4 regions of the Streptomyces sp. NPDC088157 genome follow, and region 3 is predicted to be linked to each of the others. Evidence: riboswitches for the same ligand, from Rfam matches in the RefSeq annotation. Region 3 holds a riboswitch; each other region holds the start of a gene.

Region 1 (7,512 bases), on a different contig from region 3:
CGTCGCCGCCGCGACACCGATCACGGTGACCGGGACGATGTACCGCGCCGCCTTGCGCCGTCCGAGGCGCAGGTCGTCGGTCTCCCCGCCGGTCGGCTCCCCGCCGGTCGTGGTGTCGTCGGATGCCTTCGGTGCCATGTGTGCCTTACCTCCGTCGTCGGCGGCGGCCGGTCATCTCACGCTGTTAACGTCCCCACCCCAAGCCGCCATTCTCACCCGAATCGGTGAGGAGTGGTGTTTTCCGTGGTTCCCATCTGACCAAATCGGCCACTGGGAAGCGTCAACCCGAGGGCTCAACTCCACTACGTCTGCGGTATGACACGAAGGTGACGAGGCGCCATCCGACCCGTAGGGGTCGTCGGACCCGTAGGGGCCATCCGGCCTATTGGGATCGTCGGAACCGTAGGGACCCGTAGCCGCCATCCGACCCGTAGGGATCGCCGGACCCGTAGGCGCCATCCGACCCGTAAGGATCGGCAGACCCGTAGGCGCCATCCGACCCGTAAGGATCGGCAGACCCGTAGGGATCGTCGGATCGAAGGACCCGAAGGACCCGAAGGACCCGAAGGAGCCGTCGGACCCGATGGGTCATTCGGCCCGTAGAGGTACCCGGGGGGTCAGCCCGCCCGGTGGACCACCGCGTCGCAGAGTTCCATCAGCGACGCCTTCGCGTCGCACTCCCGCAACGGCGCCAGCGCGGACCGCGCTTCCTTCGCGTACCGCACGGTGTCCCGGCGGGCCTGCTCCAGCGCCGGGTGGGCCCGGAGCGCCTCCAGCGCCTCGGTGTGCCGGGCGTCGTCGCTCAGGTCGGAGTCCAGCAGCTCGCACAGTGCGATGTCCTCGGGCAGCGACAGCCGCGCCGCCCGCTCCCGCAGCCGCAGCACGGGCAGCGTGGGAACGCCCTCGCGCAGGTCCGTCCCCGGCGTCTTGCCCGACTCGTGCGAGTCGGACGCGATGTCCAGGACGTCGTCCGCCAGCTGGAAGGCGACGCCGAGCCGCTCCCCGTACTGCGTCAGCACGTCGACGACCGTCTCGTCGGCGCCCGACATCATCGCCCCGAACCGGCAGGCCACGGCCACCAGCGAGCCCGTCTTGCCGCCGAGCACGTCGAGGTAGTGATCGACCGGGTCCCGTCCGTCCGTGGGGCCCGCCGTCTCCAGGATCTGGCCGGTGACCAGCCGCTCGAACGCCTCCGCCTGCACCCGCACGGCCTCCGGCCCGAGGTCGGCCAGGATGTGGGAGGCCCGCGCGAAGAGGAAGTCACCCGTGAGGACGGCGACGGAGTTCCCCCAGCGGCTGTTCGCGCTGGACACCCCGCGCCGCACGGCGGCCTCGTCCATCACGTCGTCGTGGTACAGCGTGGCCAGGTGGGTCAGCTCCACCACCACGGCCGACGGCACGATACCCGGCGCGTAGGGGTCACCGAACTGCGACGCGAGCACGACGAGCAGCGGCCGGAACCGCTTCCCGCCCGCTCGTACGAGGTGCTGGGCGGCCTCCGTGATGAACGGGACCTCACTCTTGGTGGCCTCGAGCAAGCCTTCCTCGACAGCCGCCAATCCGGCCTGGACATCGGCTTCCAGAGCCTGGTCCCGCACGCTCAGCCCGAACGGCCCGACGACGGTCACGAGGGGTCTCCTGTCTGCTGGTGTCTACTGGCGATTACGCGGTTTGTCGATAGGTCTCTGCCATCACTCAAGTCAGCGTATCCGGTCACGTTTCGATCACCGATAGCCCCCACGTCCCCCAGGCTCGAATGGGCTCGCCCGGGAGGGGCCGCGCAGGCCAGGCGGTATCGGATCACGCCCGATATGTTTTTGATCAGCTCAGATGAGCGGACATAAACAAAATTGCCGGGAAACGGTGAATCATGCCTCGCGCCGAGGTTGCCACCGGGCCGGCGAGCTCGCCCAGCCCCTCTCCGCGTGACGACGATCACGCGTCCCGTTCAGGCCTCCCCCGCCCGGAGCCGCCACTGCGGACCCACTCCCGCCATCAGCAAGCGCACGCGACCCACCGGCAGTGCTTTAACGATGAGTTGGGCCTAATGCCCGTTTCGCCGTGCTTGTGAACGCTGGTGAGTTGGCTCACTCCCCGCGGCGATCCGACACGAGTTCACTCTTCACCGATTCTCCGCACTCCTTAAGCAAGTTGAAGCTTTGCACCCACAAAGGATCAAGCGCCCCATAGGTCACAGACCAAGGTCAATAGGGGTGATCTGTGAATCCGCTACTTGTTTCGGACATGTGCTCTCGCATACGTTCCGGGCCTGTCGGGCGGAACGCCGAATCCTGCCGCCGCCCGAACCACCCATCGACAACGCTCGGCAGGAGCGGGGGAACCAGGTAGGTCGCCACACCGGATGTTCCGAATGTCTTGGATGTCTTTGATATTCAAGATGTTCCGGACAGACCGGTACGGCTTGGGGTGAAGTCGCGGCCGTCAGGACGCGACCGGGCAGCTCCCGCCCGAACCCGACAGCTCACCTCGCAGGCGCCGGAGAGGAAATTCGTCATGCCCGCTGCCGCTCAGCCGCGCCGCAACCGTCTCGTCCGCACGCTCACCGTCGCCGTCACCGGCGCGGCCGTGCTCGCCCTCCCGATCATCGGCGCGACCAGCGCCTCCGCGGCCACGCCGACCGTCTCCACCGCCTCCAGCCTCGGCTACGCCAACAACCTCGACGGCTGGATCCGGGCCTCCCTGCAGGTCATGGGGCAGCACGGCATCCCGGGGACGTACAACGGCATCTACCGCAACGTCATCCGCGAGTCCTCGGGCAACCCCAACGCCATCAACCTCTGGGACTCCAACGCGGCCGCGGGCATCCCGTCCAAGGGCCTGCTCCAGGTCATCGACCCGACCTTCCGCGCCTACCACGTCGAGGGCACGTCGTGGGACTCCTACGACCCGGTCGCCAACATCACCGCCGCCTGCAACTACGCGGCCGCGCGGTACGGCTCGATCGACAACGTGTTCGGCGCGTACTGACCGTTCCGTTCAGGGAAACAGTCGTTCGAGGACGACGGCCACGCCGTCGTCCTCGTTCGACGTCGTCACCTCGTCGGCCATCGACTTGAGTTCCGGATGGGCGTTGGCCATGGCGACACCACGAGCCGCCCAGTCGAACATCGGGATGTCGTTGGGCATGTCCCCGAAGGCGATGGTGTCCTCCGGCCGCAGCCCCAGGCGTTCGGCGGCCAGGGCCAGACCCGTCGCCTTGGTGATCCCGCAGGGCTGAAGCTCGACCGTGCCCGGACCCGACATGGTGACGGTGGCCAGCGAGCCGACCACCGAACGGGCCGTCGCCGCCAACTCGTCGTCCGACAGGGTGGGATGGCGCAGCAGCACCTTGCTGACCGGTTCGCACCACAGGTCGTCGCGCCGGCCGACGCGCAGGGCGGGCAGCGTCGGGTGCGGCATGCGGTAGCCCGGCTCGATGAGCGTCAGCCCGTCGACACCGTCCTGGTCGACGGCCGCGTACAGCTGCCCGACCTCCGCCTCGATCTTGCCGAGCGCTGTCTCGGCCAGCTCCCGGTCCAGGGTGACCGACCACAGCAGACGGTCCGCGCCGGCGTCGTACAACTGCGCGCCCTGCCCGCACACCGCGAGCCCCCTCCTGTGCAGCCGTTCGAGCAGCGGGCGCACCCGGGGCGCGGGCCGTCCCGTCACCACCAGGTGGCGTGCGCCGGCGGCCGCCACCCGCGCGAGTGCGTCGAGCGACCGGTCCGAGAAGGTGTCGTCGCCGCGAAGCAGCGTTCCGTCCAGGTCGGTGGCGATGAGGGAGTACGCGGTGCGCGCGGCATATGCGGTAGGTGCGGCCATGATCAGAGAATACGGATCCCACGCCCCTCGGGTTCGACGCGAACCGGACGGCGGTCATGTCCTGTCCTGTTCTGCCAACTCCCCTTGTACCGCTGGCTTTGAACGACTGACTGCCGACTGACTCCCGATTGCCCGCCGACTGCCCGCCGACTGCCCGCCGACTGACTACGGGTCGGCCGCGGCCCGGGTGCGGACCGGCTGCGGACCAGTTGCGGACCGGCTGCGGCTCGCCTCTGCGGAGATGCTTTCTGGCACATCGCCGGGTAGCGGACGGTTAAAGGCCTCTGCACCGATTGGCAACAACATGCGACGCTACCTACCGCGACGAGCAGGTGGAGCGGTACCGTCCAGGTGTCCAGGGGGGACTTGATCGGGGGGTCAGGTTGAGCAGTGGGCGCATTCGTGTGCTGAGGCCACAGGACCTCGGCGAGGGGGAGAGGGAGCGATGGCGCGCGTTGCGTGCCGCGTCGACGCTTCCGCGAAACCCCTTCATGGAACCGGAGTTCACCGACGCCGCGGGCCTGGTAAGGCCGCACGCGCGCGTGGCGGTGGTGTACGAGGGGCGTGAGCCGGTCGGCTTCCTGCCCCACGAGCGGGGCCGGCTCGGCCAGGGCCAGGCCCTCGCGTACGGCGTCTCGGACGCGCAGGGTGCGGTGCTTGCCCCGGGTCTCGGGCTGAACGCCGCCGAACTGATGCGGGCGTGCTCCCTGTCGAGCTTCGCCTTCGACAACCTGGAGGCGGAGCAGGGGCTGTTCACCCCGCACGCGGCCGAGGAGTACGCCTCTTATGTCATCGACGTGGAAAAGGGTTACGAGACCTACGAGTCCGTACTGCGCTCCCAGTCACCGAAGTTCCTGAAGACGACTCTGGCCAAGGAGCGCAGGCTCGGCCGTCAGGTCGGGGAACTGCGGTTCGTGTTCGACGAACGCGATCCGGCCGCGTTGCGCACGCTCATGGCGTGGAAGTCCGCGCAGTACCGAAGGACCGGCCGCCGCGACCGGTTCGCGCAGGAGTGGATCACCCGGCTCGTGTACGCGCTCGCCGAGACGCGTGCGCACGAGTGTTCCGGCACGCTCTCCGTCCTCTACGCCGGCGACCAGCCGATCGCCGCGCACTTCGGGCTGCGCTCGTCGACCGTCCTGGCCTGTTGGTTCCCGTCGTACGAACCGGAGTTCGCGAAGTTCTCACCCGGCCTGGTGCTGCATCTGCGGATGGCCGAGTCGGCCGCCGCCGAGGGCATCGGCCTGCTCGACCTGGGGCGGGGCGCGGCCGAGTACAAGGACTCGCTGAAGACCGGGGAGATTCCCGTGTACGAGGGAGCGTGGTCGCGCCCCGGGGTGGGCGCCGCGCTGTACTGGCTCAGCCGTGAGCCGTCCCGCCGCGCACACCACTTCGTCCGCAACCGGCCGAGGCTCGCCGCGGCGGCCGCACAGACCTTGAAGGGCGCGGGCCGACTGCGCCGATCGTGACGGTCACGACGATCCCGACGATCCCGACGATCACAACGGTCACGACGCCTGGGCTCGGTCGGTGCGATCCGCACGGTCCGCCGTCGGCGCGGTCGGCGCGGTCGGCGCGGTCGGCGCGGTCGGCATGCTCAGGACGGTCATGAGACAAGGGGGGTGGGTTCATGTCCCGCGCAAGAGGGGTGCAGCAGGAGGTACAGAGGTTCCTCGGCATCCGGCCGGTGCAGATCGCCGAGCTGGAACTGGACGGCAGTGGCGTGCTGAGACCCGGTCCCGGCAGCCCGCCCGTCACTCCGGGCGAGGTGTTCGTACTGGTCAGGAGCGGTGGCCGACCGATCGGGACGCTTCTCGGGCAGGTCCCGGAGGGCGCCGATCCGAAGTCGGTCCTCATGGACCTGGCCACTCGGAACCATGGTGCGGCCCAGCCGGCCGGGGCCGGGCGCGCCGGGGTCGGGTCCGGTGGGTCCGATGGATCCGGTGGGACCGGGGCTTCCGGGGCTTCCGGGGCTTCCGGGGCTTCCGGGGCTTCCGGGGCTTCCGGGGCTTCCGGGGCGGAGCCTGCCAGGAGGGGTCACTCTGCGGCAGGGCTCGCTCGTCCGCCCGGTCCGGCGCATGGCCCGGCGCCCGTACCGTTCACCACCGTCGTCATCGCCACCCGTGAACGCGCCGAGAAGCTCGTCCACGCCCTCGACTCGCTGCTCGCCCAGGATCATCCGGACTTCGAGATCGTCGTCGTCGACAACGCGCCCGTGACCCGAGCGACCCGGGATCTGGTGGAACGCAAGTACGCCGAGCGCGTGCGGTACGTGACCGAACCGGTGCCCGGTCTCGCCGTCGCGCACAACAAGGGCGTCGAGGCCGCGCGGGGCGAGGTGACCGCCTTCACCGACGACGACGTCGTGGCGGACCCGCGCTGGCTCACGGAACTCACGGCGCCCTTCGCCGCCGACCCCGGCCTCGGCTGCGCCACCGGCCTGATCCTGCCGGCCCGGCTGGGCACCCCCGCCCAGGTCCTCCTGGAGAGCCACGGCGGCTTCGCCAAGGGCTTCGCGGCCCGCACCTACGACCCGAAGGACCCGCCCGCCGACGAACCGCTGTTCCCCTTCACCGCGGGCCGTTTCGGCTCCGGCGCCAACATGGCCTTCCGGACGGAGGTCCTGCGGGCGGTCGGCGGCTTCGATCCGGCGACCGGCGCGGGTACGCCGGCGCGGGGCGGCGACGACCTCTACGGGTTCGTCCGGGTCCTCGCCGAGGGCCACCGGCTGCACTACACCCCGCAGGCCCTGGTCTGGCACCACCACCGGGAGACCTGGAGGGACCTGGAGACCCAGGCGTACTGCTACGGCGCCGGCCTCACCGCCTACCTCACCGCGATCCTCGTCAACCGTCCCAGCCTGCTGCCCGCCTTCCTGGCCCGGCTGCCCCGGGGGCTCGCCCACGCGCGGACGCTGACGGCCAGCCGGGAGGCCGAGGCGGACGGCGCGCCCGGCGGACACGACGACCGGAGCCATGCCTGGCCCGGACGGCTGTCCCGGCTGCAGCGGCGCGGCATGCTCTACGGGCCGGTGGGCTATCTGCGGGCCCGGCGCGCGCTGCGAGGTGCTGCGCGATGACGGCGTTCGCGCACAGACCCGACGCCGACAACGGTGGCGGCAACCGTGAAGGCGCCCGTGGTGACGGCCGTGAGGATGGCCGTGGTGGTGGCCTTGGCGGTGCCCGTGGTGACGGACATGACGGTTCCCGCAGTGGTGCCCATGGTGACGGACATGACGGTTCCCGCAGTGGTGCCCATGTCGATGGCCGTGGTGTGGGCAGCATTCCGGTGTTCCTGTACCACGCCGTGATGGAGGATCCGCCCGGCTGGATCGCCGAGTTCACCGTCAGCCCACGGCAGTTCTGCGCGCACCTGGACGCCGTCGTCGACAGCGGCCGTACGCCCGTCACGATCAGCGCGCTCGCCGACCATCTCGCCGGGCGGGCGCCGCTGCCGTCCCGGCCGGTGCTGCTCACCTTCGACGACGGCTTCGCCGATCTGCCCGGTGCGACCGCCGAGGCACTGGCCGGGCGGGGGCTGTCCGCCACCGCCTATCTCACCACCGGAGCGATCACGCGGGGCGGGCGCAGCCTGCTGCCGCCCGCGCCGATGATGACGCTGGAGCAGGCGGCCGACCTCGAGCGGTACGGCATGGAGATCGGCAGCCACACCGTCACCCACGCGCAGTTG
Region 2 (7,512 bases), on a different contig from region 3:
AGCTGCTGCGCGCCGACTCCGCCACCTGGACCCTGCCCGAGCGCGACGACTGGCGGCTCTCGCAGCTGCACGGCCGCTGGGCCGCGGAGTCCCGGCTCACGCGGTCCCCCCTCACCTACGGCGAGAAGATCATCGGCAGCCGCCGCGGCCATACCGGGCACCAGCACCTGCCGTGGGTCGCCCTGGACACCGACGCGACCGAGGAGCGCGGCGAGGTCTACGGCTGCGCCCTCGGCTGGTCGGGCTCCTGGCGGATCGCGGTGGCCCAACTCCCGGACGCGCGCGTGCAGGTCACCGGGGGCGCCGGATACGACGACTCCGGGCTGCTGCGGCTGGCCGCGGGGGAGTCCTTCACCACGCCCGTCTTCGCCGGTCTGTGGAGCGACGCCGGCTTCGGCGGCGCGAGCCGCACCTGGCACGCCTATCAGCGCGCGCACATCATCCCGGACGCCGAGCAGGACCGGCCGGTGCTGTTCAACTCCTGGGAGGCCACCTACTTCGACATCTCCCAGGAGCAGCAGGGCGCGCTCGCCCGACGGGCGGCCGCGATCGGCGTGGAGCTCTTCGTCGTCGACGACGGCTGGTTCGGGGCGCGCACCGGCGACCATGCCGGGCTCGGAGACTGGCGGCCCAACCCCGACCGCTTCCCGAACGGGCTGAAGCCCCTCGCCGACCAGGTGCACGCCCTCGGTATGCAGTTCGGCATCTGGGTCGAGCCGGAGATGGTCAACCCGGACAGTGAGCTGTACCGGGACCACCCCGACTGGGTGCAGTTCCAATCAGGACGAAAGCGGACGGAGTTCCGCAATCAACTTGTACTGAACCTCGCGCGGGAGGACGTCCAGGAGTATCTCTGGGAGCAGCTTCACGGGCTCCTCTCCAGTGCGCCCGTCGACTATGTGAAGTGGGACTTCAACCGCTGCTTCACCGACGCCGGCTGGCCGGACGACCCCTACCCGCAGCGCCTCTGGGTCGACCATGTGCGCGCCCTGTACGCCCTCCTCGACCGGCTGCGCGAGGCGCACCCAGGGGTCGCCTTCGAGTCCTGCTCGGGCGGTGGCGGCCGCATCGACCTGGGGATCATGAGCCGCACCGACCAGGTGTGGACCTCCGACAACACCGACCCGCTCGACCGGCTCGACATCCAGCACGGCTTCAGTCAGATCCACCCCGCCCGGGTCATGGCGGCCTGGGTCACCGACAGTCCCAACACGCAGCTCAACGGCCGGGTCAGCTCGCTGCGCTTCCGGTTCGTCAGTGCCATGGCCGGGGTGCTCGGCGTCGGCGGGGACCTCTCCGAGTGGAGCGAGGAGGAGCTCGCCGAGGCGCGCCGGTGGGTGGACCTCTACAAGGAGATCCGGCCCGTCGTGCAGCACGGAGACCTCCACCGGCTGCGGCCCCCGGCGGGCGGCCTGAGCGCCGTCCAGTACGTGCGCGGCGACGAGACCGTCGTCCTCGCCTGGCTCCAGGCGCAGCGGTTCGGTGAACCCGTTCCGGCGCTCAGACTGCGGGGGCTCGACCCGACAGCATCGTACGAATGCCGTGAAACGGGCGAAGTTCACCGGGGTGCGGTGCTGCGGCACCACGGGCTCCATGTCGGGCTGCGGGGCGACCTCGATGCGACGGTTATCCGGCTGCGTCGCATCTGAGGCATCTGCCCGAATTGGCTCCTTCGTTCCAACTCGCTCCGGAATAAAGGAACCTGGAGAGCTGTCACGTGAGCAGCGTCATATTCGTGACCGTACGTCGTCCGTCATGTTCACGTAATTCGCACGCTTTTCAAGGGTGATTGGTGGTATTCGGCCCGTCCGATTCACGGAGTGTGATCGGTGATTCTCACAGGGGATCAAGAGAAAGGCGTCAACAGCGCAACCTCTGCTTGTCCCTGTGCGTCCGGGTCGCTTACGTTCCACACCAATCCGGACGGACGCCGAATCCTGCCACCGCCCGGATCCCGCACACTCACCCGTACATGGCAGGAGCGGGGGACCCACAGGTAGAACCGCCTGTTCCGGTCTCCGGAACAGGCTTTGGGGTAAAGCCGCGCCTCGGCGCGGCCGGGCATCTCCAGTCCGCACCCGACAGCTCACCTCGCAGGCGCCGGAGAGGAATTCGCCATGCCCGCGAAGGGTAAGCACCGCCGTCCGAAGACTCAGCGCTTCACTCGCTCCATCGCCGTCGCCGGAACCGGCGGCGCCGCGCTCGCCCTTCCGCTCATAGGCGCCGCCGGCGCCCATGCGGCCCCGGCCCAGTCCGTCGTGCAGTCGGCTTCCCAGTCCGTCCCGGAGAAGGCCGTGCAGTCCGTTCCGGTGGCGCAGAAGACGGCCACCGCCACGAGCGCCAAGAGCTACACGGTGCGGTCCGGCGACTATCTCTCGAAGATCGCCGCCGAGCAGAACGTCAGCGGTGGCTGGCAGAAGCTGTACCAGGACAACCGTCAGGCCGTCGGCAGCGACCCGTCGCTGATCCACCCCGGGCTGAAGCTCTCGATCGGCAAGAAGGCCGCGACCGGCGGCACCGGATCGTCGTCCGGTTCGGCCTCGAAGTCGTCGTCCTCCTCGTCGAAGACGTCCGGAAGCAAGGCCTCTTCGTCCTCTTCCTCCTCGTCGTCCGGTTCGGCCTCGAAGGCGGTCACCCAGGCCGCCGAGAGCGGCACCGGGAACTCCAGCGGCTACGTCCTGCCGGTGGCGGGCGCCACCGTCGGCACCGCGTACCACACGGCCGGCAGCATGTGGTCCAGCGGCTACCACACGGGCACCGACTTCGTCGTCCCGACCGGCACGTCCCTCAAGGCCGTGGGCGCGGGCACCGTCGTCTCCGCGGGCTGGGGCGGCGCGTACGGCAACCAGGTCGTCATCAGGCTCGCCGACGGCTACTACGCCCAGTACGCCCACCTGTCCCAGCTCTCCGTCTCGGCGGGCCAGAGCGTGGCCGCGGGTCAGCAGCTCGGCCTCTCCGGTGCGACCGGCAACGTGACCGGCCCTCACCTGCACTTCGAGATCCGCACCACGCCGGACTACGGCTCCGACGTGGACCCGATCGCCTACCTGCGTTCGCACGGAGTCTCCGTCGGCTGACCGACCCCCCCTCGGACGACTCCCCGCCTGACACGCGGCCGAAGGCCGGACCCCGATCCCCGGGTCCGGCCTTCGGCATGTCTCATGTCCGGGCGGGCGGGCGGACGGGTGGCCGGGTGGACGGGTGGATGGGTGGGCGGGGGGATGGCGCCGGCCGGTTGCCGGCCGGTGGAAGGCTGAAGGTCGAAGTTCGGCTTTGCTCGTTCATGATCGTTTTATTGCGTTCTTGTGGCAGCCCCTTCTGTCCCATCGACACACGGGGCAGAGTCGGGACACAGTGATCTCCGTCAGCGAGCAAGCGCTTTCTATCGCTCTTCGGAGGTCCCGTGTCCGGCGTCGACCGACGCACCGTCATCAGTCGTCCGGCCCGGCGGGCGCTGAGCGCGGTGGTGTTCCTGGGGCTCGTCGCCGGTGCCACCGCGCCCGCCGCCGCGTCCGCCGGCGCGGGCACCGTGCGCCCCGACGACCGGCGCATCGCCTACGAGGGGCACTGGAGCCGTACGGCCGAGGCCGCCGTCACCGTCAACTCCGGTTCCCGGCTGTGGTTCCGGTTCGCGGGGAGCGCCGTCCACGCCCTGTTCGACGTCTCCTCGGTCACCGTGCCCGCGCAGATCTACGTGTCCGTCGACGGCGGCCCGAAGCAGTCGTACGCCGTCGACCGCGCCGACCTCGCGATCACGGCGTCCGGGCGGGGACCGCACACGGCCGAGCTGTCCGTGAAGGACGTCTCCTCACGGGTGAACCGGTGGACCCCGCCGCTGGAGACGGGTGTCACGCTCACCGGGATCCGGGGTCGCTTGCTGAGCCAACGCGCCTCGAAGAAGCAGGAGTTGGTGTTCTACGGCGACTCCGTCACCCAGGGCGTCCTGGCCCTGTGCGAGGTCAACACCTCCGACTGCGCCGACGGTACGGCCGCCTACCCCACCCTCGTCGCCGACGCCCTGCACGCCTCGCTCACCCAGGTCGGTTTCGGCCGTCAGGGGGTGATCCGGACCGGCAACGGGGGAGTGCCGGCCGCCGGTGACGCGTACGGCTGGAACCACGCGGGCGCACCGGCGCGTTCCGACCGCACCGCCGACGTGATCGTCGTCAACCAGGGCACCAACGACACGGCCTACGGCTCGGCCGAGTTCCGCACCGCCTACCGGGCCTACCTCGAACGCCTGCGGTCGGCCGCACCGCATGCCCGCGTCCTCGCGCTGCGCCCCCTCGACGGGTCGCACTCCGCCGACATAGCCGCCGTCGTCGGAGAACTCGGCGATCAGCACACGGAGTTCGTCGACACGACCGGCTGGCTCTCGGCGGCGGACGGGGACTTCCAGGACAGCGTCCACCCGAGCGCCCAGGGTCACCGCAAGGTGGCCGACCGACTCATCAGCCTTCTGAGCAAGGAGCATCAGTGCACACCAACCGCCGCCGAAGAACCGTCGCCGTCGTCGCCGCCGCCCTGCTCGCCGGCCTCTGCTCCGCGCCCGCCGGCCACGCCACCGACACCCCGCGCCGCATAGTCGAGAACCTGGACCGAGGCCTGGTCGCCGTACCCTCGGGCGAAGGCACCTTCCTCAGCTGGCGCCTGCTGGGCACCGAGTACGCCCTCCCCCACACCACGATCGCCTTCAACGTGTACAAGAACGGCCGCCGGCTGAACCGCGAGCCGGTCCGCAAGTCCACGACCTACCAGGACAACTCCCGGGGCACGGGCACGTACACCGTGCGCTCGGTCATCAACGGGCATGAGCTGAAGGCGAGTTCGCCCGCCCTGTACTTCGCCGACGGTTACGCCGAGATCCCCCTCGCCGCCGCCGACGGCTACACCGTCCAGCACGCCTGGCCGGGTGACCTCGACGGCGACGGACGCTACGAGCTCGTCGTCAGCAGACTGTCCGGGACCCGCGACAGGCCCGACCTGCTGGAGGCGTACTCGCTCACCGGCGAGCGGCTGTGGCGGGTCGACCTCGGCCCCGGCTCCTACACCCAGGTCGGGGGGAACGGCGCCAACGACCCGGCGCCCGCCGCGATCAGCGGTTCCACGGCGATCGGCGGCTACCGCAACGACGACAACGTCACCGTCTACGACCTCGACGGCGACGGCAGGGCCGAGGTGCTGGCGCACACCGCCGCCGGGACCACCTTCGCCGACGGCTCCCGGGTCACCGCGGCCTCGCCCGCGAACCAGTTCGTGTCGGTGATCGACGGAGCGACCGGAGCCGAGCGGACCCGGCAGCCCGTACCCGACGACTTCGTGGCCGACGGCCCCTCCGGCGGTCACTTCGGCATCGCCTACCTCGACGGCGAACACCCCAGCCTCGTCACCAAGCTGGTCACCCGGGCCGGAGCCAAGCGCGGCTCGTTCCGGGTCCTGTTCCAGACCTGGGACTTCAACGGCACCGATCTCACCCGCCGTTGGAAGTACGTGGTGAACCCGGCGACCGGCGCGACCAGCTTCCACCAGATCCGCACCGTCGACGTCGACGGGGACGGCAGGGACGAGATCGCCGACGGCAACTACGTCGTGAACAGCGACGGCACGCTGCGCTACGTCGTCGACGGCGCCATCCACGGCGACCGCTTCGACATCGCCGACCTCGACCCCGACCGGCCCGGTCTGGAGGGCTTCGCCATCCAGCAGTCCGAGCTGGGCGTCGTCTCCGCGTTCCCCTGGTACTACTACGACGCCGACACCGGCGAGCGGCTGGTGACCGGCTCGCATCCGACCGGCCCCGTGAGCGACGCGGACCTCGACACCGGCCGCGGGAACGCGGCGGACATCGACCCGAATCACCGCGGCTACGAGTACTGGACGTCCACCGCCGACGTCACCCGGCCCGGCGCGGGCGTCTTCAGCGTCCAGGACGGCAAGGTCTCCACCACCACCCCCAGCGTCAACTTCCGTATCTGGTGGGACGGTGACAAGGCGTCGGAACTGCTGGACTTCACCCGGGTCGAGAAGTGGGACCCGGCGACCGAGACCAGCACGACGGTCTTCGACCCGGCCGGCGTCGTGTCCGGAGCCCGCAACGCCACCCCCTTCTACGGCGACCTCCTCGGTGACTGGCGCGAGGAGATCCTCGCCGAGACCGCCGACCACACCGCCCTGCGCCTCTACACCACCACCGTGCCGACCGGCACCCGCGTCTACACCCTCGCCCAGAACCCCGCGTACCGCCTGGGCTGGACCGTACGCGGCTACCTCCAGTCCACGTACACCGACTACTACCTCGGCACCGAGACGCGCCGTGTCCCCAAGCCGTCCCTCACCACCCCCGCGCACTGAAGGAGCCGACCGACATGACGACCACCCGCAGGGCATTCGGAGCCCTCGCCGCCGGCGCCGCCCTGACCGCCCTGGCCCCCGCGACCACCGCGAGCGCCCGGCCCCGCCACCGGCGCCCGCTCGCCCACGACGACTTCCGCCACGGCCTGCGCCAGTGGGCCGTCGAACTGGAGAAGGGCGGAACGGTCACCGCCTCCCGCGGAACCCTGGAGGTCGACGTGCCCGCCGGGGCGACGATCTGGTTCAAGCGGCCGCTGCACGGACCGTACGTCCTCGAGTACGTCGCCACGCCCGTCTCCGCGGGCGGGGTGAACGACCGCGTCTCCGACCTCAACAACTTCTGGAACGCGGTCGACGTCCGCTCCCCGGAGAACCTCTTCGCCACCCCGCGCGGCGGCGCCCTCGCCGAGTACGACTACCTCAAGACGTACTACGTCGGCTACGGCGCCAACACCAACACCACGACCCGGCTGCGCCGCTACGTCGGCGAGGCGGGGGTGCGCCCCCTCATCTACGACTACACCGAGCCGCTGCTGGTCGCCAACCAGCCGAACCACGTCCGTATCGTCTCGGACGGTTCCACCGTCCGCTGGTGGAACAACGGCAGGCTCGTCTTCGACCACACCGATCCGGAGCCCTACACGGGCGGGCACTTCGCCTTCCGCACCACCTGGAGTCATTTCCGGATCAACGACTTCCGGGCGTGGTCCCTTATTCCCTGATTGGCAAATTCTTTAAGGGTGTCTTATCTCACCGCCCGTCAACCCCTTCCTACGATCGCGTAGGTCACATTCGAAGGTGAATGATGAACTGCTGTGGCAGACGATTCGAAGAGTGACATCAGATCAGTGATCGGGTCGTACGTGGCGGTGGGGGACAGCTTCACCGAGGGCGTCGGCGACCCCGGCCCCGATGGGGCGTTGGTCGGCTGGGCGGACCGGTTCGCGGTACTCCTCGCGGACCGGCAGCCCGAGGGCGACTTCAACTACACCAACCTCGCGGTCCGCGGAAAGCTCCTCGACCAGATCATGGATGACCAGCTCGCCAGGGCGGTCGAACTCGCCCCGGACCTGGTCTCCTTCTGTGCGGGCGGCAACGACATCCTCCGTCCCGGAACCGACCCGGACGAGGTCGCCGAGCGTTTCGAGCGCGCGATCTCGG
Region 3 (7,512 bases):
TCGGGGTCGCTCAATTGACGGTTGCGGTGTTCGTCGCTTCAAAGGGGTCGTCCCGCCAACCCCGAAGGGCTCGTCCGAATTATCGGGCGAGCCCTTCGCAATTCCCGTTCCCGGGCAGCAGAAATAATCCCCCGCGAATTATCTCCTCTTTGTATACGGCCCCCGTGTTAATGCCGAAGGCCCGTCATGTTTACGGGAGGTTGCGAAGTCCTCACACGGTCGGCGCGCTCGGGTCCGCCGGAAAAGCGCAGCCGGTGCGCGGACGTCGCGCGCTCGGTGTGCAGCGACGTGATCGCCCGCGCGCGCTCGCCGTCACCGCGCGCCACCGCGTCCACGATCGCGCCGTGCTCCGCCCAGGACTCCACGGGGTTCGCCGGAGCCTCCACCGCGTACATCCACGCGATCTTGTGGCGCAGCTGGGTGAGCATCGACGTCAGGGCATGGCTTCCGGAGGACTGGGCGAGCGTCTCGTGGAACCAGCCCCCCAGGGAGCGCAGATCCTCGCTGTTACCCCTCCTGGCCCGCTCCTGCCCCAGCCGGACGAGTCCGCGCAGCACCTTGAGATGGGCCTCGGTGCGCCGCTGGGCGGCCCGGGAGGCGCCGAGCGGCTCCAGCAGCATGCGCATCTCCAGCAGGTCCGCGGCCTCCTGCTCGGTCGGTTCCGCGACGCACGCGCCCGCGTGCCGCCGCGTGACGACGAAGCCCTCGGCCTCCAGCGTGCGCAGCGCCTCCCGGACCGGGACGCGGGAAACGCCGTAGCGGCGGGCGAGGAGTTCCTCAGTGAGGCGGCTGCCGCGCTCGTAGACACCCGCGACGATGTCGTCCCGAATGGCCGTGCACACCGAGTGCGCCGGAATACGCATGACGGACCTCCGCCTTAATCCCCGTGAAACGTCGACGATTGACGTGTGTTCCGTGACTCTATTGCAATGAGCGGGAATTTCCGACGGCGGACCGGAATCCGGGGATATTTTTTGGACAGCGGGCCCTCGAAAACGACGAAAGCCCCGGCCGGGAGGGGCCGGGGCAAGACGATCTGTCGCCGTGGGTCGTCAGACGTTCACGCCGTGCTTGCGAAGGTAGGCGACCGGGTCGATGTCCGAGCCGTACTCCGCGGTGGTACGCGCCTCGAAGTGCAGATGAGGGCCGGTGACGTTGCCGGTGGCGCCGGACAGGCCGATCCGCTGGCCCGGGATGACCTGCTGCCCCACCGACACCGCGAGGGACGACAGGTGACCGTACTGGGTGTACGTCCCGTCGTTCATCTTGATGACGATCTCGTTGCCGTAGGACCCGCCCCAGCCGGCCTCGACCACGGTGCCGGAGCCCACCGCGTGCACGGAGGTACCGCTCGCGGCGTGGAAGTCGATGCCGGTGTGGCTGCCGGAGGACCACAGCGAACTGCTGGCCTGGTAGCCGGTGGAGACGTAGGAACCGGTGATCGGCGACACGAAGGTGTTGAGGAGCTTGCGCTCGGCGTCGCGGGCGGCACGTACGCGTGCCTCGCGCTCCTCCACGGCCTTCTTGGCGGCGGCCTGGCGGGAGGCCTCCTCGAAGGCCGCCTGCTTCTGCACGGCGACCTGGTCGTCGATCTGCTCGACGACGGACTCGCCGGCGGTGACGACGGGGATCAGCCCGGTCTGCTCGGGGGTGGGCTCGGCGGCGAAGGCCGGGGTGGAGGCGACGGTGGCCATGACACCGGTGGTGGTGAGCGCCGCGAGGCCCGCCGCGCGGACGCCGCTGCGCTGCATCCGGCTGGGCCGACGGTGCTTCCCGGTGGCGCAGGTGAACGCCATGAAGTTGGGGGTGTCCTTTCCTTCCTTCTCGCCTACCGGGTTAGCTGACGGGTTCGGAGCAGGAAGGTCTCCTACGGACCCCCTCGCGCTTGGCGCGCGGGCGTCCGATTCACCCCAGGGACTTCACAGTTGGGTCCCCGGCTCCCCTGGCTCGCGCCGTACGGGGACTCGGCGATGACTGTCCGGTGCCGCGGCTGCGGCGCACTGCCTGACGAACAGCCCGCATGACGCTAAGCGGCGCGGGTTTCAATCCTCAAACGGATCCCGGTTTTTGTAGCGCATCCCACAGGGCAGACAGGCAACCTCCGTCTCAATTCGGACATGCGGAGGCCCTGGTGACACTTTCGTCGACCAGGGCCCCTGCACGCGCGCGTCGTTGCCGGGAACTACTCCGCGGACACGACCTTCACCTCGCCGATACCGAGGGCCTCCACCGGTTCCTTGATCTGGGCCGCGTCTCCGACGAGGACGGTCACCAGCCGGTCCACCGGGAAGGCGTTCACGGCCGCCGCGGTGGCCTCCACCGTGCCGGTCGCGGCGAGCTGCTGGTACAGCGTGGCCTGGAAGTCGTCGGGCAGGTGCTGCTCGACCTGGTCGGCCAGCGTGCCGGCGACGGCCGCGGCCGTCTCGAACTTCAGCGGCGCCACGCCGACCAGGTTCTGCACGGCGACGTCACGCTCGGCGTCGGTCAGCCCCTCGGCGGCGAGGGTGCGCAGGACCTTCCACAGGTCGTCCAGAGCGGGACCGGTGTTCGGGGTGTCCACGGAGCCGCTGATGGCGAGCATCGCGGCGCCCGAACCGTCCGGAGCCGACCGCAGGACCTGCCCGAACGCGCGGACACCGTAGGTGTAGCCCTTCTCCTCGCGCAGGACGCGGTCCAGCCGGGAGGTGAGGGTGCCGCCGAGGCAGTACGTGCCGAGCACCTGCGCGGGCCACACACGGTCGTGCCGGTCGGCGCCGATCCGGCCGATCAGCAACTGCGTCTGGACGGCGCCGGGACGGTCCACGATGACGACCCGGCCGGTGTCGTCGGCCGTCACCGGCGGCACGGGCCGCGGCTGGCCCGAGGAGCCCGTCCAGGCGCCCAGGGTGTCGCCGAGGAGCGCGTCCAGGTCGACGCCGGTGAGGTCGCCGACGATCACGGCGGTGGCCGTGGCGGGGCGGACGTGCTTGTCGTAGAAGGCGCGTACGGCGGCGGAGTCGATCTTCTCGACCGTCTCCGCGGTGCCCTGACGCGGGCGCGACATGCGCGAGGTGGCCGGGAACAGCTCCTTGGAGAGCTCCTTGGCGGCGCGCCGGGACGGGTTGGCCAGCTCGTGCGGGATCTCGTCCAGGCGGTTGCGGACGAGGCGCTCGACCTCGCTGTCGGCGAACGCGGGCGCCCTGAGGGCGTCGGCGAGCAGGCCGAGGCCCTTGGGCAGGCGCGAGGCCGGCACCTCGAGGCTCAGCCGGACGCCGGGGTGATCGGCATGCGCGTCCAGGGTGGCGCCGCAGCGCTCCAGTTCGGCGGCGAACTCCTCGGCGGAGTGCTTGTCGGTGCCCTCCGAGAAGGCGCGCGCCATGATCGTGGCGACGCCGTCGAGGCCTGCCGGTTCGGCGTCCAGGGGCGCGTCGAGGAGGATCTCGACGGCGACGACCTGCTGGCCGGGACGGTGGCAGTGCAGCACGGTCAGGCCGTTGGCCGGCGCGGTGCGCTCGGGCGCCGGGAACGCCCACGGCCTGGCCTCGCCCGCCCGGGGCTGGGGGTGGAAGTCCATCGTGGCGAGCTCGGTCACCGGGCCGCCTCCTCGTTCTCGTCCTGGTCGGCGGGGGCTTCGGCCGCGGTCGGCTCGTAGACGAGCACCGCGCGGTTGTCGGGGCGCAGGCGGGCCTTGGCGATCTCCTGCACCTCCTCGGGCGTCACGTCCAGCACACGCTGGACGGCGTTGAGAGCGAGCTGCGGGTCGCCGAACAGGACGGCGAACCGGCACAGTTCATCGGCGCGGCCGGCGACCGTGCCGAGCCGGTCGAGCCACTCGCGCTCCAACTGCGCCTGGGCCCGCTCCATTTCCTCGGCCGTCGGCCCCTCCTCGGCGAACCGGGCGAGCTCCTCGTCGATGGCGGCCTCGATGACGGGCACCTCGACGTCGCCGGACGTCTTCACGTCCAGCCACCCCAGGGAGGGCGCCCCGGCGAGCCGCAGCAGGCCGAAGCCGGCCGCGACGGCCGTACGGTCGCGGCGCACGAGCCGGTTGTAGAGGCGGGAGGACTCGCCGCCTCCGAGGACGGTGAGCGCAAGGTCGACGGCGTCGCACGCACGCGTGCCGTCCTGGGGCAGGCGGTAGGCGGCCATCAGCGCACGGGCCGGCACCTCCTCCTCCACGACCTCGCGCAGCTGCTCCCCGATGACGTCGGGCAGGCCGCCGTCACGGGGCGCGGGCTTGCCGTCGTGGCCGGGGATGGAGCCGAAGTACTTCTCGACCCAGGCGAGGGTCTGCTCGGGGTCGATGTCGCCGACCACGGAGAGCACCGCGTTGTTGGGCGCGTAGTACGTGCGGAAGAACGCGCGCGCGTCCTCCAGTGTCGCCGCGTCCAGGTCCGCCATCGAACCGATCGGCGTGTGGTGGTACGGGTGGCCGTCCGGGTAGGCGAGGGCGGTCAGCTTCTCGAACGCCGTGCCGTAGGGGACGTTGTCGTAGCGCTGGCGGCGCTCGTTCTTGACGACGTCGCGCTGGTTCTCCATCGACTCGTCGTCGAGCGCGGTGAGCAGCGAGCCCATCCGGTCGGCCTCCAGCCAGAGGGCGAGCTCCAGCTGGTGGGTGGGCATGGTCTCGAAGTAGTTCGTGCGCTCGAAGCTGGTGGTGCCGTTGAGCGAGCCGCCCGCCCCCTGGACCAGCTCGAAGTGGCCGTTGCCCTTGACCTGGCCGGAGCCCTGGAACATCAGGTGCTCGAAGAGGTGAGCAAGACCGGTACGCCCCTTGACTTCGTGGCGTGAACCGACGTCGTACCAGAGGCACACCGCCGCGACGGGGGTCAGGTGGTCCTCCGAGAGCACCACGCGCAGGCCGTTGGCCAGACGGTGCTCGGTCGCTGTCAGGCCCCCGGAGCCTGCCTGGGCTGTGGCCGTGTGACCCATGGGCATGTACGTCCCTTCCGATCGCGGACGCGGTCGTCGAAACCGCGGTTTTCCTGCCGGTCCTGCCACTGTATGCAAGCGTGCGGACGGTCCGCGAAGTTCCCGCACGACATACGCCGAGAGCGAGATCGCGTAGCCTGCGGGCAGCCGCGGAGGAGAAGCCTCTGCGTACGGGCCGGACGGCCGACCCCGGGTCCTCGCCCGCTCTGTCAGTGCCACGGTCCACAATGGTCCGCGTCAGATCCCGTATCACGCCCCAGCAAGGAGCCGGCAGCGATGGCCCGCCGCAGCACGAAGACCCCGCCGCCCGACGACTCGTACGAGGAGCGGATCCTCGACATCGACGTCGTCGACGAGATGCAGGGCTCCTTCCTCGAGTACGCGTACTCGGTCATCTACTCCCGCGCCCTGCCGGACGCCCGTGACGGCCTCAAGCCGGTGCACCGCCGCATCGTCTACCAGATGAACGAGATGGGCCTGCGCCCGGAGCGCGGCTATGTGAAGTGCGCCCGGGTCGTCGGCGAGGTCATGGGCAAGCTGCACCCGCACGGCGACGCGTCCATCTACGACGCGCTGGTGCGGATGGCCCAGCCCTTCTCCATGCGGGTGCCCTTGGTCGACGGGCACGGCAACTTCGGTTCGCTGGGCAACGACGACCCGCCTGCGGCCATGCGGTACACCGAGTGCCGTCAGGCCGCGGCGACGAGCCTGATGACGGAGTCGATCGACGAGGACACGGTCGACTTCACGCCCAACTACGACGGCCAGGAGCAGGAGCCGGTCGCGCTGCCCGCCGCCTTCCCGAACCTCCTGGTCAACGGCTCGTCCGGGATCGCGGTCGGCATGGCCACGAACATGCCGCCGCACAACCTGGGCGAGGTCATCGCGGCCGCCCGGCATCTGATCCGCTACCCCGGCGCGGATCTGGACGCCCTGATGAAGTACGTTCCGGGCCCCGACCTGCCGACCGGCGGCCGGATCGTCGGCCTCTCCGGCATCCGGGACGCCTACGAGAACGGCCGCGGCACGTTCAAGATCCGCGCGACGGTGGCGGTGGAGACCGTCACGGCCCGCCGCAAGGGCCTGGTCATCACCGAACTGCCCTTCGCCGTCGGGCCCGAGAAGGTCATCGCCAAGATCAAGGACCTGGTCGGCTCGAAGAAGATCCAGGGCATCGCCGACGTCAAGGACCTCACCGACCGCGCGCACGGCCTGCGCCTGGTCATCGAGATCAAGAACGGCTTCGTGCCGGAGGCGGTCCTGGAGCAGCTGTACAAGCTCACGCCGATGGAGGAGTCCTTCGGCATCAACAACGTGGCTCTGGTCGACGGCCAGCCGCTCACGCTGGGCCTCAAGGAGCTTCTGGAGGTCTACCTCGACCACCGCTTCACCGTGGTGCGCCGACGCAGCGAGTTCCGCCGCAGCAAGCGCCGGGACCGGCTGCACCTGGTGGAGGGCCTGCTGACGGCGCTCGTCGACATCGACGAGGTCATCCGACTGATCCGCTCCAGCGACAACAGCGCGCAGGCCAAGGAGCGCCTGATGGAGCGCTTCTCGCTGTCGGACATCCAGACCCAGTACATCCTCGACACCCCGCTGCGCCGGTTGACCAGGTTCGACCGCATCGAGCTGGAGGCGGAGAAGGAGAAGCTCAACGAGGAGATCACCGAGCTGACCCGGATCCTGGACTCGGACGCGGAGCTGCGCAAGCTGGTCTCGGCCGAACTGGCCTCGGTGGCGAAGAGGTTCGGCACCGAGCGCCGTACCGTCCTGCTGGAGTCGTCGGGCGCCACGGCCACCGCCGTACCCCTCCAGGTCGCGGACGACCCGTGCCGTGTCCTGCTGTCCTCCACGGATCTGCTGGCCCGTACGGCGAACGACGACCCCTTCACGGCGAACGCCGAGGACGGCGACGGGGACGGGGACGGGGACGGGGACGGCAAGCGCACCAAGCACGATGTGATCGTCTCGGCGGTATCGGCCACCGCGCGCGGGGAGGTCGGTGCCGTCACGTCCTCGGGCCGCCTGTTGCGGATCAACGTCGTCGACCTGCCGCAGCTCCCGGACACGGCCTCGGCGCCGAACCTCTCGGGCGGCGCCCCGCTGGCGGAGTTCGTCTCCCTGGAGGGCGACGAGACGGTGGTCTGCCTGACCACCCTCGACGAGTCGTCCCCGGGTCTGGCCATCGGCACCGAACAGGGCGTCGTCAAGCGGGTCGTGCCCGACTACCCGACCAACAAGGACGAGCTGGAGGTCATCACCCTCAGGGAGGGCGACCGGATCGTCGGCGCCGTCGAGTTGCGCACCGGCGAGGAGGATCTGGTCTTCATCGCCGACGACGCCCAGTTGCTGCGCTATCAGGCCTCGCAGGTGCGCCCGCAGGGCCGTGCCGCGGGCGGTATGGCGGGCATCAAGCTCACCGAGGGCGCGAAGGTGATCTCGTTCACGGCCGTGGATCCCGCGGCGGACGCGGTGGTCTTCACGATCGCGGGCTCGCGAGGGACGTTGGACGACTCCGTCCAGACGACCGCCAAGGTCACCCCCTTCGACCAGTACCCGCGCAAGGGTCGCGCCACGGGTGGTGTGCGCTGCCAGCGGTTC
Region 4 (7,512 bases), on a different contig from region 3:
ACCCTGTCCGGCCGGAGGCGCGCGGGGCCTCTCTGGCACCCCTCCCGGCCGGAGGCCGAGCGGGGCCTCTCGGACCCCCTGTCCAGTCGAAGGCCGAGCGGGGGCTCTCGGGCATCCCGTCCGGCCGGAGGCCGTCTCGCAGCCTGCGCCTGTCGTGCCTCCGTCCCGCCAGAGCCTGTCGTGACTCCGCCCCGCCTGCGCCCGTCCGGCCCCGCCGCGCCTGCGCCCGTCCGGCCCCGCCGCGCCTGCGCCCGTCCGGCCCCGCCGCGTCAGAGCCCGTCCGGCTCCGCCCCGCCAGTCCCTCGTGGAGCTCGGAGGTCGCCGTGTCGGTGTTGCCGGGGAGCCCGCTACCGTTCGGGGAGTGACCAACCAGCCCCGCCCCTCGACCGATGTCCCGCCCGCCCCCGACCTCTTCACCTGGGAATTCGCCACCGACCCCTACCCCGCCTACGCCTGGCTGCGTGAGCACGCCCCCGTGCACCGCACCGTGCTGCCCAGCGGTGTGGAGGCCTGGCTGGTCACCCGTCACGCCGACGCGAAACAGGCCCTCGCCGACCAGCGACTCTCCAAGAACCCCGCTCACCACGACGAACCGGCGCACGCCAAGGGCAAGACCGGCATCCCCGGCGAGCGCAAGGCCGAGCTGATGACGCATCTGCTCAACATCGACCCGCCGGACCACACCCGACTGCGACGGCTCGTCAGCAAGGCCTTCACGCCCCGCCGGGTCGCCGAGTTCTCGTCCCGGGTCCAGGAACTGACGGACGACCTCATCGACCGGTTCGCCGAGGAGGGCGAGGCCGACCTCATTCACGACTTCGCCTTTCCGCTCCCCATCTACGCGATCTGCGACCTGCTGGGCGTCCCCCGCGAGGACCAGGACGACTTCCGCGACTGGGCCGGGATGATGATCCGGCACGGCGGGGGCCCCAGGGGCGGAGTCGCGCGGTCGGTGAAGAAGATGCGCGGATATCTGCTGGAGCTCATCCACCGCAAGCGCGAGGAGCTCCCGGCCGAGCCGGTTCCCGGCGAGGACCTCATCTCCGGCCTGATCCGCGCCTCCGACCACGGCGAGCACCTCACCGAGAACGAGGCCGCCGCCATGGCCTTCATCCTGCTGTTCGCCGGCTTCGAGACCACCGTCAATCTCATCGGCAACGGCACGTACGCCCTCCTCACCCACCCCGAGCAGCGTGAACGCCTCCAGCGGTCGCTCACCGAGGACGGCGGCGACCGCACCCTCCTGGAGACCGGAGTCGAGGAACTCCTGCGCTACGACGGCCCCGTGGAGCTCGCCACGTGGCGGTTCGCCACCGAGCCGCTCAGCATCGGCGGACAGGACATCGCGCCCGGCGACCCGGTCCTCGTCGTCCTGGCGGCCGCCGACCGTGACCCGGCCCGCTTCCCGGACCCCGACACCCTCGACCTCTCCCGCCGCGACAACCAGCACCTCGGCTACGGCCACGGTATCCACTACTGCCTGGGAGCCCCGTTGGCCCGGCTGGAGGGCCAGACCGCGCTGGCCACTCTCCTCACCCGTCTGCCCGACCTCCGACTGGCCGTGGATCCGGCCGAGTTGAGATGGCGCGGCGGGCTCATCATGCGCGGGCTGCGGACGCTGCCGGTGGAGTTCACTCCGGTGCATTCCAGGTCATAACCGATGAGACTCTGACTGAATGTCAGCCGGAGTGTGACCGTTCGGCGGAGTAAAGGTGACCAGCCCTCAACTCTGTGATCTTCACGTGATCTGCGCGGCATTAACTTGTGACAAGTGATCGTCTGCCTATACGTTCTCTCGTCAGCGCGACGCATCGGTCCAACCCGCCGCGCCGGTCAGTGCTGTCCAGAGAAAGGCCCCTCGCATGCTCTCCGGGAACGGTCGTCACCGTCGCCCCCGCCAGGCCCCGGCCCTCCTTGTCGCGGCCGGAGTGACGGGTTCCGCCATCGCCATCCCGCTGCTCGCCGCCTCCGGCGCGAGCGCCGCCGACGGCACGGTGTGGGACAAGGTGGCGCAGTGCGAGACCGGCGGCTCGTGGAGTGCCGACCAGGGTGACGGCGAGTACGGCGGTCTGAGCCTGTCCCAGAAGGACTGGGAGACGTACGGCGGCCTCGACTACGCGGCGAGCCCCGATCTGGCCAGCCGCAACCAGCAGATCGCCGTCGCGCAGAAGGTGCTCGCGGCCGAGGGGATCGGCGCGTGGGGTACCTGCGGGCTGACTTCCGGGCTCACCAAGGAGAACGGCGCGCTGAGCGTGGACACCGGCGTGGCGGGCGGCTCGTCCGACTCGTCCGACTCATCCGGGTCTTCCGGATTGTCCGACCTGTCCAGGGGGTTGTCCGGATCTTCGGGCTCCTCGGGCTCGTCGAGCGGCGATGGCACCTCGACCGGGTCGTCCGACTCATCCGACTCGTCCGCCGATTCCTCCAGTTCACCCTCGGCGTCCGCTTCATCCCCTTCGTCCTCTTCCTCCGCCGCCACCGATGACTCCGGGGCGTCCGGCGGTTCTGGCAAGCAGGGTGACGGGCAGGCGGGCGACGGTTCGGCCACCACATCCCCGAAAGTGGATGACTCGGACAATTCGGAGCAAGAGGCGGGCTCTTGGAGCCTCGTCGACACCAGCTCCCTGGGTTCCGGCCGCCATCGCGGTGCGACCGCCGACGAGGCCGCGCCCAAGAGCGCGACCGACACCGCCGTGGACGGCGCCACCGCCGCGTCCGCCGGTCGGCACGCCGCGGCCACCTACCTCGTCCAGCAGGGCGACTCCCTGGAGTCCATCGCCGACTCCCTTGGCCTCGACGGCGGATGGCGCGCCCTCTACGCCGAGAACAGGGACCTCATCGGTGCCGACCCGAGCAACATCACCCCCGGTCAGACCCTCGACACAGGGGTGGAATAGGGCGCAAAGCCCAAGAAAAACAGCGGGAGTTCACGTCACGCTTCGCACCGAATGTCCGCTTTGGTGAAAGTGTGGGATGAGTCTCAGAAGCCCTGATCGTCTTTGAAATTCCGTCGATCGCGTGTCTACGGTCGAGGCCGCTCGGCAACCCGAGCCCCGGCCGTCGCAACGCCGAATCCTGCCAGCGACAGCCCGGGAACAGTCGTCGCGTCAAGCGCCGCAGGCAGGAGCGGGGGACCCAAGGTAAGTGCCGCGCCGGGGTGGTCGACCGGAACGGCTTGGGGTGAAGCCACGCCCTCCCACGGAGCAGTTCTCCGGTGGGTGAGGAGTGGCCGGGCAACTCACACGGCCCGAACCCGACAGCTCACCTCGCAGGCGTCGGTGAGGGGATCCACCATGCTGTTTTCCGGTAAGGGCAAGCACCGCCGTCCCTCCAAGGCCACCCGCGTCGCCACGCTCGCCGGCGTCACCGGTGTCGCCATCGCCGCCCCGCTGATGGCGGCCGGCAACGCCTCCGCCGCCACCACCTCCGAGTGGGACGCCGTCGCCCAGTGCGAGTCCGGCGGGAACTGGTCCATCAACACCGGCAACGGCTACTACGGCGGCCTTCAGTTCTCGGCCTCGACCTGGGCCGCGTACGGCGGCACGCAGTACGCCGGGCAGGCCAACGAGGCCTCCAAGTCCCAGCAGATAGCCATCGGCGAGAAGGTCCTCGCGGGCCAGGGCAAGGGTGCCTGGCCGGTCTGCGGCACCGGCCTGTCCGGCGCGGCCTACAACGGCGGCGACGCCGGCTCCTCGAGCTCCGGTTCGTCCGACTCCTCCGGCTCCTCCGGCTCGTCGAACAGCGGCAGCACCAGCACCCGCTCGACCGAGGAGCAGGGCGCCTCCCGCTCGACCGACCGCCCGGCCGCCTCCAAGACGGTCACCACGCCGACCGGCAAGAAGGTCAAGAAGGGCGACGGCGAGTACAAGGTCGTCAAGGGCGACACCCTCAGCTCCATCGCCGAGAAGCACGAGGTCAAGGGTGGCTGGCAGAAGCTGTTCCAGCTGAACAAGGACATCGTCACGGACGCGGACCTGATCTACCCGGGCCAGCAGCTGCACCTGAAGTGACACCCGGCCCCCAGAGAAGCCACAGCGCCCTCATGTCCGAGGTCGGCACACTGAAGACCTCGTGAGGGTGACCCCCCGTCCCCACGGGCTCCCCGCTCCGGTACGTGTTCCCCCGTACGCACCGGAGCGGGGTTTCTCTTTGCCCCTTCGCCACTTTCCGTCGGTCTTTCTCGGCCACCCCCTTTGTTCCGGACGGAAACAATAGGTACCGTCTGTCTGTCCACGGGACGGTCGGTCGGCTGCCGACGGCCCCGGGGCGGTTAGGCTCTAGTCGCAAGGCTCGGCAAGGACTCGTCAAGATCCCCTGAGCCCCGCACAACCAGCGTCACATCCCAAGAAGGAGATGCTCGTGCCGTCCATCGACGTCGTCGTAGCCCGGGAAATCCTGGACTCCCGAGGCAACCCCACGGTCGAGGTCGAGGTCGGCCTCGACGACGGCAGCACGGGTCGTGCCGCCGTTCCGTCCGGCGCCTCCACCGGTGCCTTCGAGGCCATCGAGCTCCGCGACGGTGACCCCAACCGTTACCACGGCAAGGGTGTCGAGAAGGCCGTCCTCGCCGTCATCGAGCAGATCGGCCCGGAGCTCGTCGGCTACGACGCCACCGAGCAGCGCCTGATCGACCAGGCCATGTTCGACCTGGACGCCACCGACAACAAGGGCTCGCTCGGCGCCAACGCCATCCTCGGCGTCTCGCTCGCCGTCGCCCACGCCGCCTCCGAGGCCAGCGACCTGCCGCTGTTCCGCTACCTGGGCGGCCCGAACGCGCACCTGCTGCCCGTTCCGATGATGAACATCCTGAACGGCGGCTCGCACGCCGACTCCAACGTGGACATCCAGGAGTTCATGATCGCCCCGATCGGCGCGGAGTCCTTCTCCGAGGCCCTGCGCTGGGGCGCCGAGGTCTACCACACCCTCAAGAAGGTGCTGAAGACCAAGGGTCTGTCCACCGGCCTCGGCGACGAGGGCGGCTTCGCCCCGAACCTGGAGTCCAACCGCGCCGCGCTCGACCTCATCATCGAGGCCATCCAGCAGGCCGGTTACATCCCCGGCGAGCAGATCGCGCTCGCGCTCGACGTCGCCGCGTCCGAGTTCTACAAGGACGGCAAGTACGAGTTCGAGGGCAAGTCCCGCTCGGCCGCCGAGATGACCGAGTACTACGAGGAGCTCGTCTCCGCGTACCCGCTCGTCTCCATCGAGGACCCGCTGTACGAGGACGACTGGGCCGGCTGGAAGGTCATCACCGACAAGCTGGGCGACAAGGTCCAGATCGTCGGCGACGACCTCTTCGTCACCAACCCCGAGCGTCTGGCCCGCGGCATCGAGGAGGGCTCCGCCAACGCCCTGCTCGTCAAGGTCAACCAGATCGGTTCGCTGACCGAGACCCTGGACGCCGTCGAGATGGCCCAGCGCAACGGCTTCAAGTGCATGATGTCCCACCGCTCCGGCGAGACCGAGGACGTCACCATCGCCGACCTCGCCGTCGCGGTGAACTGCGGTCAGATCAAGACCGGCGCCCCGGCCCGCTCGGACCGCGTCGCCAAGTACAACCAGCTGCTGCGCATCGAGGAGATCCTCGACGACGCCGCGGTGTACGCCGGCCGCTCCGCCTTCCCGCGGTTTCGCTCCGCGAACTGATCAGCACGGCAAGGGCTGATCCGGCCCTGCTGGTCGACCCCTACCGGGTCAAGCCCTAGCCAGTCGTACGTACGTCCCCGTACCCGGTCCCGTACCGTGTGCGGGGACGTACGCACGTGTGAGACGGGAGGCGGAAACAGTGGCCGTGAAGGACCGGGACCGTTTCTCCACCGCGACCAGGATCAAGCTGCTCGGCGAGCAGACCGCGGCCCGGGTCTACCGCTCCCAGACGAAGCGCCAGGCGCGCCGCTCCCGGCTCACCGGTCGCGCCGCGCTCCTCGCGATGGTCCTGTGCACGCTGATCGTGGCCCTGGCGTACCCGATGCGCCAGTACGTCTCCCAGCGCGCCCGGATCGCCGACCTGGAGCGCGAGAAGCGACAGGCCAGCGAGCGCGTCGAGCAGCTGCGCGACCTCAAGGCGCGCTGGCAGGACGACGCCTACGCCGAGCAGCAGATCCGGGAGCGGCTGCATTACGTGTTGCCGGGGGAGACCGGCTTCGTGGTGATCGACCCGGACGCGGCGAAGAAGTCCCGGGTCGACCTCGGGGCGGCCGACCGCCCCTGGTACTCGAACGTCTGGGACGGTGTGGACAAGTCCGACGCCTCCGACCGGTGAACCGACGGACGGACGGAACCGATGGACGGAACCGTTAGCCGAAACCGGCAGACACGAAGCTGGACGGAACCGCCAGTCGGAACCGGCAGACACGAAGATGGACAGAACCGCCAGTCGGAACCGACAGACGGAACCGACAGAACCGACAGAACCGACAGTCGGAACCGGCAGACAGAGCCGACAGCCAGAACCGATAGAAAGACAGGCATGGAAACGCCCCCGCCGACCACCCCGCGCACCGAGCCCACCGACGCGGACGTCGAGGCCTTCAAGCAGCAGCTCGGACGGCCGCCGCGCGGTCTGCGCGCGATCGCGCACCGCTGCCCGTGCGGCCGGCCGGACGTCGTGGAGACGGCCCCCCGCCTGCCCGACGGCACGCCCTTCCCGACGCTGTACTACCTGACGTGCCCGAAGGCCAACTCGGCCATCGGCACGCTCGAGGCGAACGGCGTGATGAAGGAGATGACGGAGCGGCTGCGCACCGATCCGGAACTGGCCGCCTCCTACCGGGCCGCGCACGAGGACTACATCCGGCGCCGGGACGAGATCGAGGAACTGAAGAACTTCCCCAGCGCGGGCGGTATGCCGGACCGAGTGAAGTGCCTGCACGTGCTCGTGGCGCACTCCCTGGCCGCCGGCCCGGGCGTGAACCCGCTCGGCGACGAGGCCCTGGAGATGCTCCCGGAGTGGTGGCGCAAGGGCAGCTGCGTGACGTCGGTCCAGCAGGACGACGCGAAGGCGGCCGCTCGGTGACCCGCGTCGCCGCCGTCGACTGCGGTACGAACTCGATCCGCCTCCTGGTCGCCGACGCGGACCCGGAGACCGGCGAGCTGGTCGACCTGGACCGCCGGATGACGATCGTCCGCCTCGGTCAGGGCGTCGACCGCACCGGACGGCTCGCCCCCGAGGCGCTCGAGCGGACCTTCGCGGCCTGCCGGGAGTACGCGGCCGTCATCAAGGAGTACGGCGCGCAGCGGCTGCGCTTCGTCGCCACCTCCGCCTCCCGGGACGCGGAGAACCGGGACGAGTTCGTGCGCGGGGTGCTGGACATCCTCGGCGTCGAGCCCGAGGTCATCACCGGCGACCAGGAGGCCGAGTTCTCCTTCATGGGCGCCACGAAGGAACTCGAGGGACGCGAGGACCTCGCCAAGCCCTTCCTGGTGGTGGACATCGGCGGCGGCTCGACCGAGTTCGTGGTCGGCGACGACCGGGTGCGCTCCGCGCGCTCCGTCGACGTGGGCTGCGTACGG

The links. Region 3 has a riboswitch for cyclic di-AMP ahead of ACIPFH_RS26450 (M23 family metallopeptidase). Riboswitches for the same ligand answer to the same signal wherever they lie in the genome.
Positions count from the first base shown of each region.
Region 1: another riboswitch for cyclic di-AMP. It lies ahead of ACIPFH_RS37965 (transglycosylase SLT domain-containing protein); the one in region 3 lies ahead of ACIPFH_RS26450 (M23 family metallopeptidase).
Region 2: another riboswitch for cyclic di-AMP. It lies ahead of ACIPFH_RS15815 (peptidoglycan DD-metalloendopeptidase family protein); the one in region 3 lies ahead of ACIPFH_RS26450 (M23 family metallopeptidase).
Region 4: another riboswitch for cyclic di-AMP. It lies ahead of ACIPFH_RS27405 (transglycosylase family protein); the one in region 3 lies ahead of ACIPFH_RS26450 (M23 family metallopeptidase).

Region 1 is NZ_JBIUSU010000012.1:152,193-159,704, reverse strand. Features, by position in the region: gene ACIPFH_RS37975 (outer membrane lipoprotein carrier protein LolA) at 1-138, opposite strand, end outside; gene ACIPFH_RS37970 (polyprenyl synthetase family protein) at 618-1,628, opposite strand; cyclic di-AMP (ydaO/yuaA leader) riboswitch at 2,273-2,511, shown strand; gene ACIPFH_RS37965 (transglycosylase SLT domain-containing protein) at 2,515-2,988, shown strand; gene ACIPFH_RS37960 (HAD family hydrolase) at 2,998-3,822, opposite strand; gene ACIPFH_RS37955 (GNAT family N-acetyltransferase) at 4,227-5,291, shown strand; gene ACIPFH_RS37950 (glycosyltransferase) at 5,453-6,901, shown strand; gene ACIPFH_RS37945 (polysaccharide deacetylase family protein) at 7,132-7,512, shown strand, end outside.
Region 2 is NZ_JBIUSU010000003.1:1,009,921-1,017,432, reverse strand. Features, by position in the region: gene ACIPFH_RS15820 (alpha-galactosidase) at 1-1,649, shown strand, start outside; cyclic di-AMP (ydaO/yuaA leader) riboswitch at 1,919-2,113, shown strand; gene ACIPFH_RS15815 (peptidoglycan DD-metalloendopeptidase family protein) at 2,118-3,077, shown strand; gene ACIPFH_RS15810 (GDSL-type esterase/lipase family protein) at 3,404-4,585, shown strand; gene ACIPFH_RS15805 (hypothetical protein) at 4,477-6,351, shown strand; gene ACIPFH_RS15800 (DUF6250 domain-containing protein) at 6,366-7,073, shown strand; gene ACIPFH_RS15795 (SGNH/GDSL hydrolase family protein) at 7,200-7,512, shown strand, end outside.
Region 3 is NZ_JBIUSU010000006.1:560,423-567,934, forward strand. Features, by position in the region: gene ACIPFH_RS26445 (GntR family transcriptional regulator) at 168-863, opposite strand; gene ACIPFH_RS26450 (M23 family metallopeptidase) at 1,053-1,796, opposite strand; cyclic di-AMP (ydaO/yuaA leader) riboswitch at 1,812-1,980, opposite strand; gene ACIPFH_RS26455 (M16 family metallopeptidase) at 2,183-3,571, opposite strand; gene ACIPFH_RS26460 (pitrilysin family protein) at 3,568-4,917, opposite strand; gene ACIPFH_RS26465 (DNA topoisomerase (ATP-hydrolyzing) subunit A) at 5,188-7,512, shown strand, end outside.
Region 4 is NZ_JBIUSU010000007.1:97,278-104,789, reverse strand. Features, by position in the region: gene ACIPFH_RS27415 (cytochrome P450) at 362-1,657, shown strand; gene ACIPFH_RS27410 (transglycosylase family protein) at 1,863-2,897, shown strand; cyclic di-AMP (ydaO/yuaA leader) riboswitch at 3,103-3,290, shown strand; gene ACIPFH_RS27405 (transglycosylase family protein) at 3,294-4,010, shown strand; gene eno (phosphopyruvate hydratase) at 4,354-5,646, shown strand; gene ACIPFH_RS27395 (septum formation initiator family protein) at 5,786-6,262, shown strand; gene ACIPFH_RS27390 (DUF501 domain-containing protein) at 6,470-7,015, shown strand; gene ACIPFH_RS27385 (exopolyphosphatase) at 7,012-7,512, shown strand, end outside.